One region of the Rhodoferax sp. GW822-FHT02A01 genome, then DNA from elsewhere that is predicted to be linked to it. Evidence: predicted binding sites of a transcription regulator. Region 1 holds the regulator's gene; each other region holds the start of a gene.

The links. The regulator sigma-54, encoded in region 1, starts transcription at its own class of promoters, with help from an activator protein. The targets are predictions, from matches to a motif close to TGGCANGNAANCTGCTTT.
Region 2: the regulator sigma-54 is predicted to act here: its motif matches at 2,667-2,684, upstream of nirB (nitrite reductase large subunit NirB).
Region 3: the regulator sigma-54 is predicted to act here: its motif matches at 1,217-1,234, upstream of glnK (P-II family nitrogen regulator).

What each region holds. Positions count from the first base shown of each region.
Region 1 is NZ_CP152376.1:583,017-587,601, reverse strand. Features, by position in the region: gene AAGF34_RS02715 (exopolyphosphatase) at 1-565, shown strand, start outside; gene lptA (lipopolysaccharide transport periplasmic protein LptA) at 674-1,294, shown strand; gene lptB (LPS export ABC transporter ATP-binding protein) at 1,291-2,046, shown strand; gene rpoN (RNA polymerase factor sigma-54) at 2,046-3,641, shown strand; gene AAGF34_RS02695 (class I SAM-dependent RNA methyltransferase) at 3,638-4,585, shown strand, end outside.
Region 2 is NZ_CP152376.1:2,168,301-2,172,885, reverse strand. Features, by position in the region: gene nirB (nitrite reductase large subunit NirB) at 1-2,444, opposite strand, end outside; gene AAGF34_RS10185 (ANTAR domain-containing protein) at 2,774-4,057, shown strand; gene AAGF34_RS10180 (bifunctional protein-serine/threonine kinase/phosphatase) at 4,199-4,585, shown strand, end outside.
Region 3 is NZ_CP152376.1:1,343,928-1,348,512, reverse strand. Features, by position in the region: partial or broken gene AAGF34_RS06335 (YifB family Mg chelatase-like AAA ATPase) at 1-1,069, opposite strand, end outside; gene glnK (P-II family nitrogen regulator) at 1,322-1,660, shown strand; gene amt (ammonium transporter) at 1,694-3,235, shown strand; gene AAGF34_RS06320 (aldose 1-epimerase) at 3,375-4,241, shown strand; gene AAGF34_RS06315 (SMP-30/gluconolactonase/LRE family protein) at 4,238-4,585, shown strand, end outside.

The DNA.
Region 1 (4,585 bases):
GCAGTTCAGTGTTGATGAAATCCTCAACCCCACTGGCTGGGTGCTGCTGAATTACCTGATGGATTCGCGTACCGGCCTGGGCCGTTTCCGCGAATTCCGGGTCAGCAACTACCAGCTGATGATGGATCTGATCGACTACTGCCGCACCCATGGCATTGACGACATACTGAAGCTGCCCGACGTGATGGAGCGGGTGGAGTTGTATTTCGAGCATGCCCAGAAGGCCAAAGCCCAGCTGCAGCTGTGTTCCACGGTCCACAACAACGTGGTGGTGTTGGACCTGCGCCACGAAGACACCATCTACGCGGTGAACCGCTTCATGGTGTATGCGCTGTTTCCCCAGGCCAACGTGTCCATCCATGTGATGTGGGGCGTGCAAAAGCAAAACACCGTCTGCGCGGTGGGCAAATCCATCACCAACCGGACCTCGCGCATCAATATCGGTGCCTTGATGCTGGTGTACGGTGGGGGTGGCCATGAAAATGCTGGAACCTGCCAGGTACCCAATGAGCGGGCCGACACGGTGGTCAAAGAGCTGGTTTCCCGCATCAACACCGTAGGTTGAACTTCTGCGGGTAATCCCGCACACACGATTCAATTTTCGTCAAGGCATAAAACATGCCATGCGCTCGCTACAATGGCCGTGCGCACTGTGTGCAAGTTTCGTGCCTTTATGAAAAAACACATTCTTTTCTCGTTGGTGATTGCTACGCTGCTGTTTGCAGCCGGTGGCGTGCGCGCCGAAAAAGCCGACCAGAAAAAGCCCATGAACATCGAGGCCGACGCGCTGCGCTATGACGACCTCAAGCAGGTCAGCGTATTCACCGGCAAGGTTGTGCTGACCAAGGGAACCATCGTGATCCGCGCAGATCGGCTGGATGTGCGCCAGGATCCTGACGGATATCAATTTGGCGTTGCCACCGGTTCCGCAGACAAGCTGGCCTTCTACCGGCAGAAGCGCGAAGCCTTGGACGAGTTCATCGAGGGGGAGGGCGAAACCATCACCTATGACGGCAAGGCCGATACCGTGACCTTCACCGGCAAGGCGCAGTTGCGCCGACTGCGTGGCGCCACGTTGGCCGATGAAATCACCGGCGGTGTCATCGTTTATGAAAATCTCACCGACCTGTTTACGGTCGATGGTGCCGCCAACACCAAGGGACCGACAGGCGCCCTGGGAACCGGTCGCGTGCGGGTCATGCTGACCCCCAAGCCCGAAGCCAGTGCTCCGGCGCCTGCCGCAACCCCGTTGCCGCTCAAACCATCCGCGACCCTGGGGGGGGCCGCCAAGTGAGTGGTTTTGCTGCGGGGAACTTGACGGCGCAACATCTGCAAAAGTCCTATGGCAAGCGCCAGGTGGTCAAGGACGTGTCTCTGACCGTGCGTACGGGCGAAGTGGTGGGCCTGCTGGGTCCCAACGGCGCTGGCAAGACCACCTCGTTTTACATCATCGTGGGACTGCTACGGGCCAGTGGAGGAGACATCTCCATCGACGGCAATTCGATCGAGTCCATGCCCATACACCGGCGCGCGCGTCTGGGGCTGGGCTACCTGCCGCAGGAAGCCTCGATTTTTCGCAAGCTCAATGTGGAAGACAACGTGCGCGCCGTGCTGGAACTGCAGCGCGACGAAGACGGCACTCCATTGCGCAGCGCGGAGATCGAGAAGCGGCTGACCAATCTGCTGCAGGAATTGCGGGTCGAGCACTTGCGCGAGTCTCCGGCGCTGGCCTTGTCGGGCGGTGAGCGGCGGCGCGTGGAGATTGCCCGCGCTTTGGCTACCGGGCCGCGTTTCATCCTGCTGGACGAGCCGTTTGCCGGCATCGACCCGATTGCGGTGATCGAGATCCAGCGCATCATCAACTTCCTCAAGGCGCGCGGCATCGGGGTGCTCATCACCGACCACAATGTGCGCGAGACCCTGGGCATTTGCGACCACGCCTACATCATCAGTGATGGCCGCGTGCTGGCCGAAGGCACGCCTTCGGAAATTGTTGACAACCCCGAGGTACGCCGCGTGTACCTGGGTGAAAACTTCAAGATGTAATGAAGCAAGGTCTCTCATTACGCGTCTCCCAGCATCTGGCGCTCACGCCCCAGTTGCAGCAGTCGATCCGTCTTCTGCAGCTCTCCACGCTCGAACTGAGCCAGGAAGTGGAGCAGATGCTGGACGAGAACCCTTTTCTGGAACTGGGTGAGGACCATGCCGAGCGGGAAGAGTTCGGCATCGCACAGGCGGATACGCCGGTCAGTGAAGGCGACAAGGATGTGGAGTTTTCCGCCACCATGCCCGACCTGGGCAGCAGCACCGTGGCCTCCACCAGCAGTGATGAAGACAACAGTCCCCTGAGCGGGGACGAAGGCATCGACTGGGAAGGCGACGGCACCACCGAAATGACCCCGGACGACGGCGAGTGGGGCGTCGAGGCCAAGGCCAGTACCAATAACCTCACTGGCGACGAAGACAAGGACGCCACCGAGCTGGCCCGCACGCAGGAGAGCTTGCAGGCCTTCCTGCATCGGCAGACACTGGGTTTGCGCCTGAGCGCCGAAGACGCTGCCGCGCTGCGTTTCCTGATCGAGTCGCTCAACGATGACGGCTATCTGGAAGAGCCGCTCGAGGACCTGGCCCGCACCTTGAACCCGCAGGATGAAGAGCAGTTGTACGACCTGGTGCACCATTTCTCGGTAGCCCTGGGACTGCTGCAAAGCCTGGAGCCGGTTGGCGTCGGTGCCCGCAATTTGAGCGAGTGCCTCAGTCTGCAATTGAAAGCTCTGCTGCGCAATCCGGACCTGGAAGACGAAGAGCGCGAGCAACTGGAAGTGGCCCTGCGCATTTGCCAGCAGCCCATGGAATTGCTGGCGCGCCGTGACATCAAGCGGCTGGTGCAATTGGGCGTGGGCAGCGATGCCCTGGTGCGCGAGGCCATAGCGCAGATTGCGCGGCTGGAACCCAAGCCGGGGCGGCGCTTTATCGACGTGGAGCGCAACATCGTGGTGCCCGACGTGCTGGTGGTGCCGGTGACCAACGCCAACAAGGCGGCTGCACCCAAGTTCCGCGTCATGCTCAATCCCGATGTGATGCCGCGCCTCAAGGTGCATGACATCTACGCCAATGTGCTGCGCAACCACCGCGGTGGCAAGGACAGCGCCAGCCACGCCGCGCTGCAGCAACGGCTGCAGGAGGCGCGTTGGTTCATCAAGAACATCCAGCAGCGCTTTGACACCATCCTGCGCGTGAGCACGGCGATTGTGGAGCGGCAGAAGAGCTTCTTCACCCATGGCGAATTGGCCATGCGCCCGCTGGTGCTGCGTGAGATCGCCGACGAACTGGGCTTGCACGAGTCCACCATCAGCCGCGTGACCACCGCCAAGTACATGGCAACGCCTTTTGGCACCTTTGAGCTGAAGTACTTCTTCGGCTCCGGCCTGGGCACTGAGTCCGGCGGCAATGCGTCCAGCACCGCGGTGCGTGCACTCATCAAGCAGTTCATCAGCGCCGAAAGTGCCAAGAAGCCGCTGTCAGACAACCAGATATCCGAGATGCTCAAGGAGCAGGGTATTGAATGTGCCCGGCGCACTGTGGCCAAATACCGCGAGGGGCTGAAGATCGCCCCCGCATCCCTGCGCAAGGCGCTATGAACCAACTGCAACTCTTTCTTCCCTGCGCCGCCGGTGTGGAGGATTACCTCGCGCCCGAAATCCTGCGCATCACCGGCCTGCCGCCCGGTTGCATCACCAAGCAGCGTGGCGGTGTGGCCGTGCGCACATCGTTCACGGACGCCATGCGCCTGAACCTGTACTGCCGCCTGGCACAGCGTGTGCTGGTGCTGGTGTCGTACACCGAATACCGCAACGAGCAGGACCTGTACCGCGCCGCCATGGCGGTGCCGTGGGAGCGCTGGTTCACACCGCGCGAGACCATCAAGATCGAGGTCACCGCCCAGCACAGCCCATTGACGTCGCTGAACTTTGCAGCACTCAAGGTCAAGGATGCCGTCTGCGACCGCTTCCGCGAGACTTCGGGGGGCGTGCGTCCTGATGTCAACACACAGTGGCCCGATGTGCGCATCTATGCCCACCTCACCACTGACAGCTGCTCGCTCTACATTGACACGTCCGGTGAGCCATTGTTCAAGCGGGGCTGGCGCGAGGACAAGGGCGATGCGCCGTTGAAAGAGACCTTGGCAGCCGCCATGATCGCCGCCAGCGGCTGGGCCGATGGTGACGACGACCTGATGCCCTTGTACGACCCCTGCTGCGGCAGCGGCACCATTGCCATCGAAGCCGCGCAGATTGCCTGCAATATTGCGGCGGGCTCGTTGCGCCGCTTTGCCTTCGAGAAGTTTGTGCCCTTCCAGCCCAAGGTCTGGCAGGCCATGAAGCAGGAAGCGGCTGACGCCGTGGTCAAGCCCGAGCCCGGCCAGAAAGCTCTGATCTACGGCAGCGATGTGTCGCACCGCATGGTCGACTTCGCGCAGCGCAACGCGGAGCGCGCGGGCGTGGCCGATGTCATCGAGTTCCGTGGTGGTGACGCCCTGCAGCGCATGCCACCCATCGAAGGCGGTGGCGTCATGCTGCTGAAC
Region 2 (4,585 bases), 1.6 Mb from region 1:
GTGTCCACCTGTGCTTCCTTGAAGTCAAACCAGGGATCGGGCTCGCCATCGAGCGCAAATTGCAACTGCTCCCACAGCGCCTTGCGACCGGCATGGTCTTCGAGGATGCGCTTCTTCACATAGTCCAGGCCTACGCGGTTCACAAAGTGCACCGTGCGCTCCAAGTACCAGCCCTCCTGGCGGTACAGCTCGCAGAAGGCGCCGGTGTACTCCAGCACCTCTTCGGCCGTCTTGAGCTTGGTGAGGAAGTGCGCCACCTCGGTCTTGATGCCGCCATTGCCCGCCACATACATCTCCCAGCCGCTGTCCACGCCAATGATTCCGACGTCCTTGATGCCGGCCTCCGCACAGTTGCGCGGGCAGCCCGAGACGGCGAACTTCACCTTGTGCGGCGCGTACATGCGCCACATCGCACGCTCCAGGTCCTTGCCCATCTGGGTGCTGTCCTGCGTGCCCATGCGGCACCACTCGGAGCCCACGCAGGTCTTGACCGTACGCAAGGCCTTGGCATAGGCGTGGCCGCTGGGCATGCCGATGTCCTTCCACACGGCCTGCAGGTCTTCCTTTTTCACGCCCAGCAGGTCGATGCGCTGGCCGCCGGTGACCTTGACCGTGGGGATGTTGTACTTGTCCACCGCGTTGGCAATGCGGCGCAACTCATCGGCCGTGGTCTCGCCACCCCACATGCGCGGGATCACGCTGTAGGTGCCGTCCTTCTGGATGTTGGCATGGCTGCGCTCGTTGATGAAGCGGCTTTGCGGGTCGTCCACCGCCTCCTTGGGCCAGCTGCTGATCAGGTAGTAGTTCACAGCCGGGCGGCACGATGCACAGCCATTGGGCGTCTTCCAGCCCAGATGCTTGTACACCGCGGTTATGGTGAGCAGCTTGCTTCCATCGGCCAAAGGCGTGCGTATGGCTTCGCGCACGGCCGCATGGCCCAGGTCGGTGCAGCCGCACATGGCCTTGGTCTTGGGGGTGGCCGAGTAGTCGCCACCGGCGGTGAACATCAGGATCTGCTCGACCAGTCCGGTGCATGAGCCGCACGAGGCGCTGGCCTTGGTGTGCTTGCGCACCTCTTCGATGGTGAACAGGCCCTTATCCTTGATGGCCTTGCAAATGGTGCCTTTCTTGACACCGTTGCAGCCGCACACCTCGGCGTCGTCTGGCATGCTGGCGGCCTTGTTGTGGCCCTCATGCCCCACGTCGCCGATGTTGCTCTCGCCAAACATCAGCTTGTCGCGGATGTCGGCAATGGAGCGGCCGTCGCGCAGCAGCTTGAAGTACCAACTGCCGTCCACCGTGTCGCCATACATGCAGGCGCCCACTAATCTGTCGTTCTGGATCACCAGCTTCTTGTAGACACCGCCAAAGGGGTCGCTCATCACGATCTCTTCGGTGTTCTCGCCGCCCATAAAATTGCCCGCACTGAAAAGGTCGATGCCAGTGACCTTGAGCTTGGTGGAGGTGAGTGACCCCTGGTAGCGGCCAATGCCGTAGAGCGCCAGGTGGTTGGCTGCCACCTTGGCCTGCTCGAACAAAGGCGCCACCAGCCCATAGGCGATGCCGCGGTGCGCAGCGCATTCGCCCACGCTGTAGATGCGTGCGTCGGTCACGGTCTGCATGGTGTCGGTCACCACGATGCCTTTGTCCACGTGCAGCCGCATACTCTGGGCCAGCTCGGTGTTGGGGCGTATGCCCACAGCCATGACGACGAGATCGGCGGCCACTTCGGTGCCGTCCTTGAAGCGGATGGACTTGACGCGTCCGCCCTTGCCATCGTCCTGGCTGCCAATGAGTTCCTGGGTTTGCGCGCCCATGAGGAACTTGAGGCCGCGCTCCTCCAGCGACTTGCGCAAGAGACCGCCTGCGACGCTGTCGAGCTGGCGCTCCATCAGTGTGGGCTGCACATGCACCACGGTGACCGTCATGCCACGCAACATCAGGCCGTTGGCTGCTTCCAGGCCCAAGAGGCCGCCGCCAATCACCACCGCATGCTTGTAGCGTGTGGCGGCCTCGATCATGGCGTTGGTGTCGGCGATATCGCGGTAGGCAATCACGCCTTCCAGGTCCTTGCCGGGCACCGGCAGGATGAAGGGGTTGGAGCCGGTGCACAGCAGCAGTCGGTCATAGGCCGCTTCGGTCACTGCACCGTCGGCGCCCACCGAGCGCACTACGCGCTTGACGCGGTCCACCTCAGTGACCTTCTTGCCTGCGTACAGGGTGATGCCGTTCTCTTCGTACCAACTAAACGGGTTGAGCACGATCTCATCGAGCGTCTGCTCACCGGCCAACACCGGGCTCAAGAGGATGCGGTTGTAGTTGGGATGCGGCTCTGCACCGAAGACCGTGATGTCGTACAGGTCGGGTGCGATTCTGAGCAGCTCTTCTATCGTGCGCACGCCGGCCATGCCGTTGCCAACCATCACGAGTTTCTGTTTTTGCAGCGGGGGCGGTTTCATGTCCATGGGAATCTCCATTCAGACCAATAGATGAATTCGGACGCAGCAAAGCTGCGCAAGGAAAAAAGTGGGGAGTGAGAGCCACGTCTTGGCCAAGACGTACCGGCAGGTGCCGGTTATGGACCGCCAACACTGTGCAACTTCGTTGTGCACAGAATCTGGGCGGTGTAATCTCTTTCGAACGCGTCGTTGCGTTGTACCTGAGTCAATGCAAGAGCCGTGCCACATGACCCCAACCGCGATTTCCCAAATCAGAATAACAATACGACCTATTTCGCGTTAGCCGCGCCAACTCCCCAAGAAGCCATTCCCAAATGACATCCGCCTTGTTATGCGTCACCCGCCAATTGACGGCCCCATCCTTGAAGGCAGACTTGCAGGATGCCGGCATTACGGTGCTTGCATCACTGCATGAGGTGAATAAATTGGTGCAAGCCGTGGCAATTCATGCACCAGACGTGGTGATCTGCGACGAGCCCTCTCCGAGCAGCAGCTGGTTCGACGCCATCCAGTTGTTTGAAAAGGCAATGCCCTGCCCTTTGATCGTTTTCACCCACGATTCCGATGCCAAAAACATAGAGAGGTCCATTGCATCCGGCATTCACGTATATGCAGTCAATGGCTACTCGAGCAACCGCCTGCGCCCTCTGATTCAGCTGGCACAGGCACGTTTTCGCCACGAACAGCAATTGCGCAAGGCCTATGAGGACATGGCAACGCGCTATGAAGAACGCAAAGTCGTGGATCGGGCAAAAGGCATACTGATGCGCGCCCAGCAAATATCGGATGACGATGCATTCAAGGTGCTGCGCTCAACGGCCATGAGCTCCAATCAGCGTATGGGGCAGCTCTCGCAGCACGTGATACAGTCGGCACGCTTTGCAGAGGCCGTCAACCATTCCGGGCAGCTGCGGATGCTCTCGCAGCGCCTCTTCAAACTGCATTTGCTGAAGGAGTCCAGTCCGCAGTCCGAGCAATATGCAGATTTGCTGCAAAAGTCAGTGGATTGGGTCAACGGCAATTTTGAATTGCTGCGCAAGAGCATCTCATTGCCAACGTTTGGCGACTTGCTGGATCAGGTTGAAAAGAGCTGGGGGCAGCTCAAGACTGCGCTGACGTCCGGCCCCAGCGAGGCCGTGGAAGATCTGGCGGAAAACCTTTTGCAGGGCGCCGAGCGCCTGACGGCCCGGTTGGAAGCATCGGGTCAGGCCACGCCGCTGCGTCTTCTCAATCTGGCAGGGCGCCAACGCATGCTCTCGCAACGCTACGCACGATTTGCGCTGCAGACGGCTGAGCCGCAGGGCGCGTCCAGTGCAGCGGTCAAAGACGGCATGTTGGCAGCACAAACCGAATTCGAGGCGGCACTGACGTCCCTCAATGCCATACCGCTCAGCGACGCTGCCATTCACCAGACGCTGCAAGACGCAGGCATTGCATGGCTCAGAATGGTGGCGGCCACCAAGAGCCTGCCTGGTGCGGCGCCTCGCAAACGGGTCGAATTCATGGATGAGGTGTTCCAGAGCAGCGAAAAGCTGCTGGAGCTCTTTGACCAATTGGCGGCCCACTACGAGCGAAGTCTGGAAGTCCTGGTGGGTTGAGGCACTTGCGTCTTCATGAGCATTGCGTTGGTTCCCCAGTTTTCGATCTGATGCACCGCATGTGCTGCGCCGCACCAAAACCGGGCGAACCCAAACTCTTTTGCGCAACATTTGGGCGCAGAAATTGCGTACCCTTGGTGCATGGCATTTGAAATTGACATCGGATTTACTTCCCAGGCAGGCGCCAGGGAGGTCAACGAGGACTTTTGTGGCGCCATGCTGCCCAGTCCAGCCCAGGCCGACATGGGTGCCATTGCGGCAGTTGCAGATGGAGTGAGTCACGGCGGCATGGGGCGTGAAGCAGCCCAAACCACAGTCATCAGTCTGCTGCGAGACTATTACGGCACGCCTGAGACGTGGAACACGACCGTCGCACTGGATCGGGTTATTTCCGCCCAAAACGCCTGGCTGGCTGGCATCAACCGCCGCCGCATACCGGCTCTTGGCATGAGCACATTGACCGCTCTGGTCATCAAGGGCCAGTCGTACGCCCTTGCCCATGTGGGCGACACGCGCGCCTATTTGTTG
Region 3 (4,585 bases), 760 kb from region 1:
CAATCAACTGGAAACGGGCAGGAAATTCGGCGCGCCGCGCCGCCCTGGAGATGGTGATCGTGCCGGTTTCCAGGGGTTCGCGCAGAGCCTCCAGGGCGGTGCGGTTGAACTCCGGAAACTCATCCAGAAACAGAACGCCGTTGTGCGCCAGTGAAATTTCGCCGGGTCGTGGCGGCGAGCCACCCCCGACCAAGGCTACCGCGCTGGCCGTGTGGTGGGGTGTCCCGGTAGGGCGCATGGCCCATTGCTCCATGCGAAAGCGCCCGCTCAGAGACTGGATGGCCGCGCTTTGCAAGGCCTCTTCATGCGTCATGTCTGGCAACAGCCCGGCAAAACGCTGGGCCAACATGGACTTGCCCGAGCCCGGAGGACCTACCAGCAACACGCTATGTCCCCCTGCGGCGGCAATCTCCAGCGCGCGCCTGGCACTGGCGTGCCCTTTGACGTCGGCCAGGTCCGGGAGCGATGCGCTGGCAGACTGCACTACGGGCTCCACACGAAACCAGCCGTCCTCCGTGCAGAGACCCGGAGGAACTTCTACTTCTTGCCCGGCAGGCGCGAATTGACGCACCACATCCAGCAGGTGCCGGGCGCAATACACCTGCACCTGTGGCACGAGCGCCGCTTCTTGGGCGCTATCTTGGGGCAACACCAGCTTGGTGGCGCTAGCGTCTCCCACCTGTGTCAATGCCATGGCCAGCGCTCCTCTTACGGGCCGCAGGTCGCCGGACAGAGAGAGTTCGCCGGCAAACTCGTATCCGGACAGCCGGGCCCCGTCGACCTGCCCGCTGGCTGCCAGAATGCCCAACGCGATGGGCAAATCCAGCCTTCCTGAATCCTTGGGCAAGTCTGCCGGGGCCAGATTGACGGTGATGCGCTTGTTGGAGGGGAACTCCAGGCCGGCATTCTGGATGGCACAGCGCACCCGTTCGCGCGCCTCCTTGACTTCCACATCCGCCAGGCCGACCAGCGTAAAGCTGGGCAGGCCATTGGCCAGATGCACTTCTACAGTGACCTTTGCCGCCTCCAGTCCTAGCAGGGCGCGGCTTTGCACCAAACATAAGCTCATTTGCGAGATTCCCAAAGAAGTGCGCATCCATTGGGTGCGCTTTTGTGTTGGCACCTAAATGGTGCGTTCTGATTATTTATACAGTGTTTGCAACGGATGAGGCGCCATTTGGTGCACACAAAAAGTGGGGGCATTGGTCCGAGCGGTTGGCACGGACTCTGCTTAGTGGGGTTATCTCCTGATCTTTTTTTGGAGAAGCCGGCTGATCCAGCCCGGTGTCTGCAACCCCTGTAAACAAGCTGAGGTGAACACATGAAACTCGTGACGGCCATCATTAAACCGTTCAAGCTCGATGAGGTGCGAGAAGCCTTGTCAAGCATTGGTGTGCAAGGCATTACTGTCACCGAAGTCAAGGGCTTCGGACGGCAAAAAGGCCACACAGAGCTCTATCGTGGTGCTGAATATGTCGTGGACTTCCTGCCCAAGGTGAAGATTGAGGCCGCCATCGATGACGCACTGGTGGAGCAAGTCATTGAAGCCATCGAAGGTGCGGCTCGCACCGGAAAGATCGGCGACGGCAAGATTTTTGTCTATGACGTTGAGCAAGCCGTGCGCATCCGTACCGGTGAGACAGGTAAAGAGGCCCTCTAAGGCGCTTCTGACAAATAAATAAAGGAACGAACCATGAAAAAACTGCTTGTATCCCTAGCCTTGGGGTTGGGCCTGCTGACGGCCGCCACGTTTGCCACAGCTCAAACTGCTGCTCCGGCCGCTGCCGAAGCCAAGGCTGAAGCTTCCGCTCCCGCTGCTGCAGCATCTGCTGAAGCTCCCGCCGGTGCAGCTGCAGCCGCAGCTGCACCGGCCGCTGACGCCTCGGCTCCGGCTGCTCCCGTTCCCAACAAGGGCGACACCTCCTGGATGATGGTCTCCACACTGCTGGTGATTCTGATGACGGTTCCCGGCCTGGCCCTGTTCTACGGCGGCCTGGTGCGCAGCAAGAACATGCTGTCCGTGCTGATGCAGGTCCTGGTGACGTTCTCGCTGATCGTCGTGCTGTGGTTCATCTACGGCTACAGCCTGGCATTCACGGAAGGCAACGCCTACATCGGTGGACTGGATCGCCTCTTCATGAAGGGCATCTGGGACAACGCTGCTGGCACCTTCGCGAACGCAGCGACCTTCAGCAAGGGCGTCTACATTCCCGAAATCGTGTACGCGGCCTTCCAGGCAACCTTCGCCGGTATCACCTGCTGCCTGATCGTCGGTTCCTTTGCCGAACGTATCAAGTTCTCTGCCGTGCTGGCCTTCATGGTCCTGTGGTTCACTTTCTCCTACGCTCCCATCGCCCACATGGTGTGGTTCTGGGCAGGTCCTGATGCCTACACCAGCAAGGAAGTGGTGGACAAGGTCAATGCCAGCGCCGGTATGGTGTGGCAATGGGGTGCTCTGGACTTCGCTGGCGGTACCGTTGTGCACATCAACGCTGCTGTGGCGGGTCTGGTGGGTGCCTACTTCATCGGCAAGCGCGTCGGTTACGGCAAGGAATCCATGGCTCCTCACAGCCTGACACTGACCATGGTGGGTGCTTCCCTGCTGTGGGTGGGTTGGTTCGGTTTCAACGCCGGCTCCGCTCTGGAAGCCAACGGTTTCGCCGCTCTGGCCTTCATCAACACCTTTGGTGCTACCGCTGCTGCCGTGCTGACTTGGTCTCTGGGTGAAGCACTGCACAAGGGCAAGGCTTCCATGCTGGGTGCTGCATCTGGTGCAGTTGCGGGTCTGGTTGCCATCACACCTGCTGCCGGCAACGTGGGCATCGGTGGTGCACTGATCATCGGTCTGCTGTCCGGTTTCGCCGGCCTGTGGGGCGTGACTGGTCTGAAGAAGCTGCTGGGCGCTGACGACACACTGGACGTGTTCGGCGTGCACGGTGTCTGCGGTATCCTGGGTGCGATCCTGACCGGCGTGTTCAACTCGCCTTCCCTGGGTGGCCCTGGCTACGTGGCCGACTGGGTTACTGCAACCGGCATCACCGCTGCTGACTACTCCATCAGCGCCCAGGTCTGGATCCAGACCAAGGCTGTGCTGACCACCATCGTCTGGTCCGGCGTCGTGTCTTTCGTGTCTTACTTCATTGTTGACAAGACCATCGGTCTGCGTGTCAGCGAAGAAGACGAACGCGAAGGTCTGGACGTCACTTCTCACGGCGAGTCTGCTTACGGCCGTTAAGCCCTGAGTCTCTCCTTGGCCGCCAGTTTGCTGGCGGATGCGCCCGGCGCAACTTTGGTAACCCCGAAGTTGCGCCGGGCTTCTTTTTGGGCGCTTGCGGAATGCACAATCTGCCATCCCTTGCCCAACGAGAATCCCGATGACAGAAACCATCACCCTCCGCGCCTCGACCATGCGTTGTGAAATTGTTCCCGCATTGGGAGGCAGTCTTGCCGGCCTGTGGTTTGGGGAACATGAGGTGCTCAGACACCAACCGGCAGCGCAGATGCAATCAGGCTTGGACGGTGCGAGCTATCCCTTGGTCCCCTATTCGAACCGGGTGGGCTATCGCCAACTGCGTTGGGATGGGCATGACTATGTGCTGGCGCCCAACTTCCCGCAGGAACCCCACTGCATCCATGGCGTGGGCTGGATGCGGGCTTGGGACGCGGAGCGGATGAGCGCCAGCCAGGCGCGTTTGACGTACCACCACGTTGCCGATGACTACTGGCCATTTGCCTTTGAGACGGAGCAGGTCTTTACGCTTGATGCCCATACCCTGGAGATGCACATCAGCATCACCAACCGCGCCGCAAAGGCCGTGCCGGCCGGGCTGGGCTGGCACCCCTACTTTGCCAAGAGTGCACAAACCCACGTTCGCTTTTCCAGCAACAGTCGCTGGGAAATGGGTGCTGACATGTTGCCTACGCATGCGCTCGCCCACAGCGGTCTGGATACGGATTGCGCCAACCTGACGGTGGACCACTGCTTTGAAGGATGGGCCGGAGCCCTGCAATTGCAGAGCGGGCCGTTGCGTGTAGAGGTCAGCTCGGACTTGTCGCGTCTGGTGGTCTTCACCACGCCTGCGCGGGACAGTATTGCCATTGAGCCCGTCAGCCACGTCAACAATGCGTTGTCCTTGGCGGAGCAAGGAGAGGCAACACTTGAAGCGCTGGGCATGCAGGTCCTGCAGCCCGGTCAGTCCATGCGCGCCACCATGCGCATCCGTGTGGAGGAGGTCGTATGAAAAAACCCATCTGGAGCACCGTAGGCACCGACACGTACGCCTTGGCCGAATCCCCCTTTTGGCATCCGCAGGAGCAGCGGCTGTACTGGGTGGACATCAGCGGGAAGAAGCTCCTGCGCATGCACGCATCGCAGAGCGGCGTAGAGGCGTGGGACATGCCGTCCGAGCCCGGTTGCATAGCGCCTGCTGCAAAGGGTGGCCTGGTGGTCGCCCTGCGCGACGGCGTGTACCGTGCCCGAAGCTGGGGTGGGTCGCTGGAGCGCATTGTTCAACTTCCCTACGACACAAGCTGCATCCGAGCCAATGACGGGAAATGCGATGCGCTGGGCCGATTCTGGATCGGC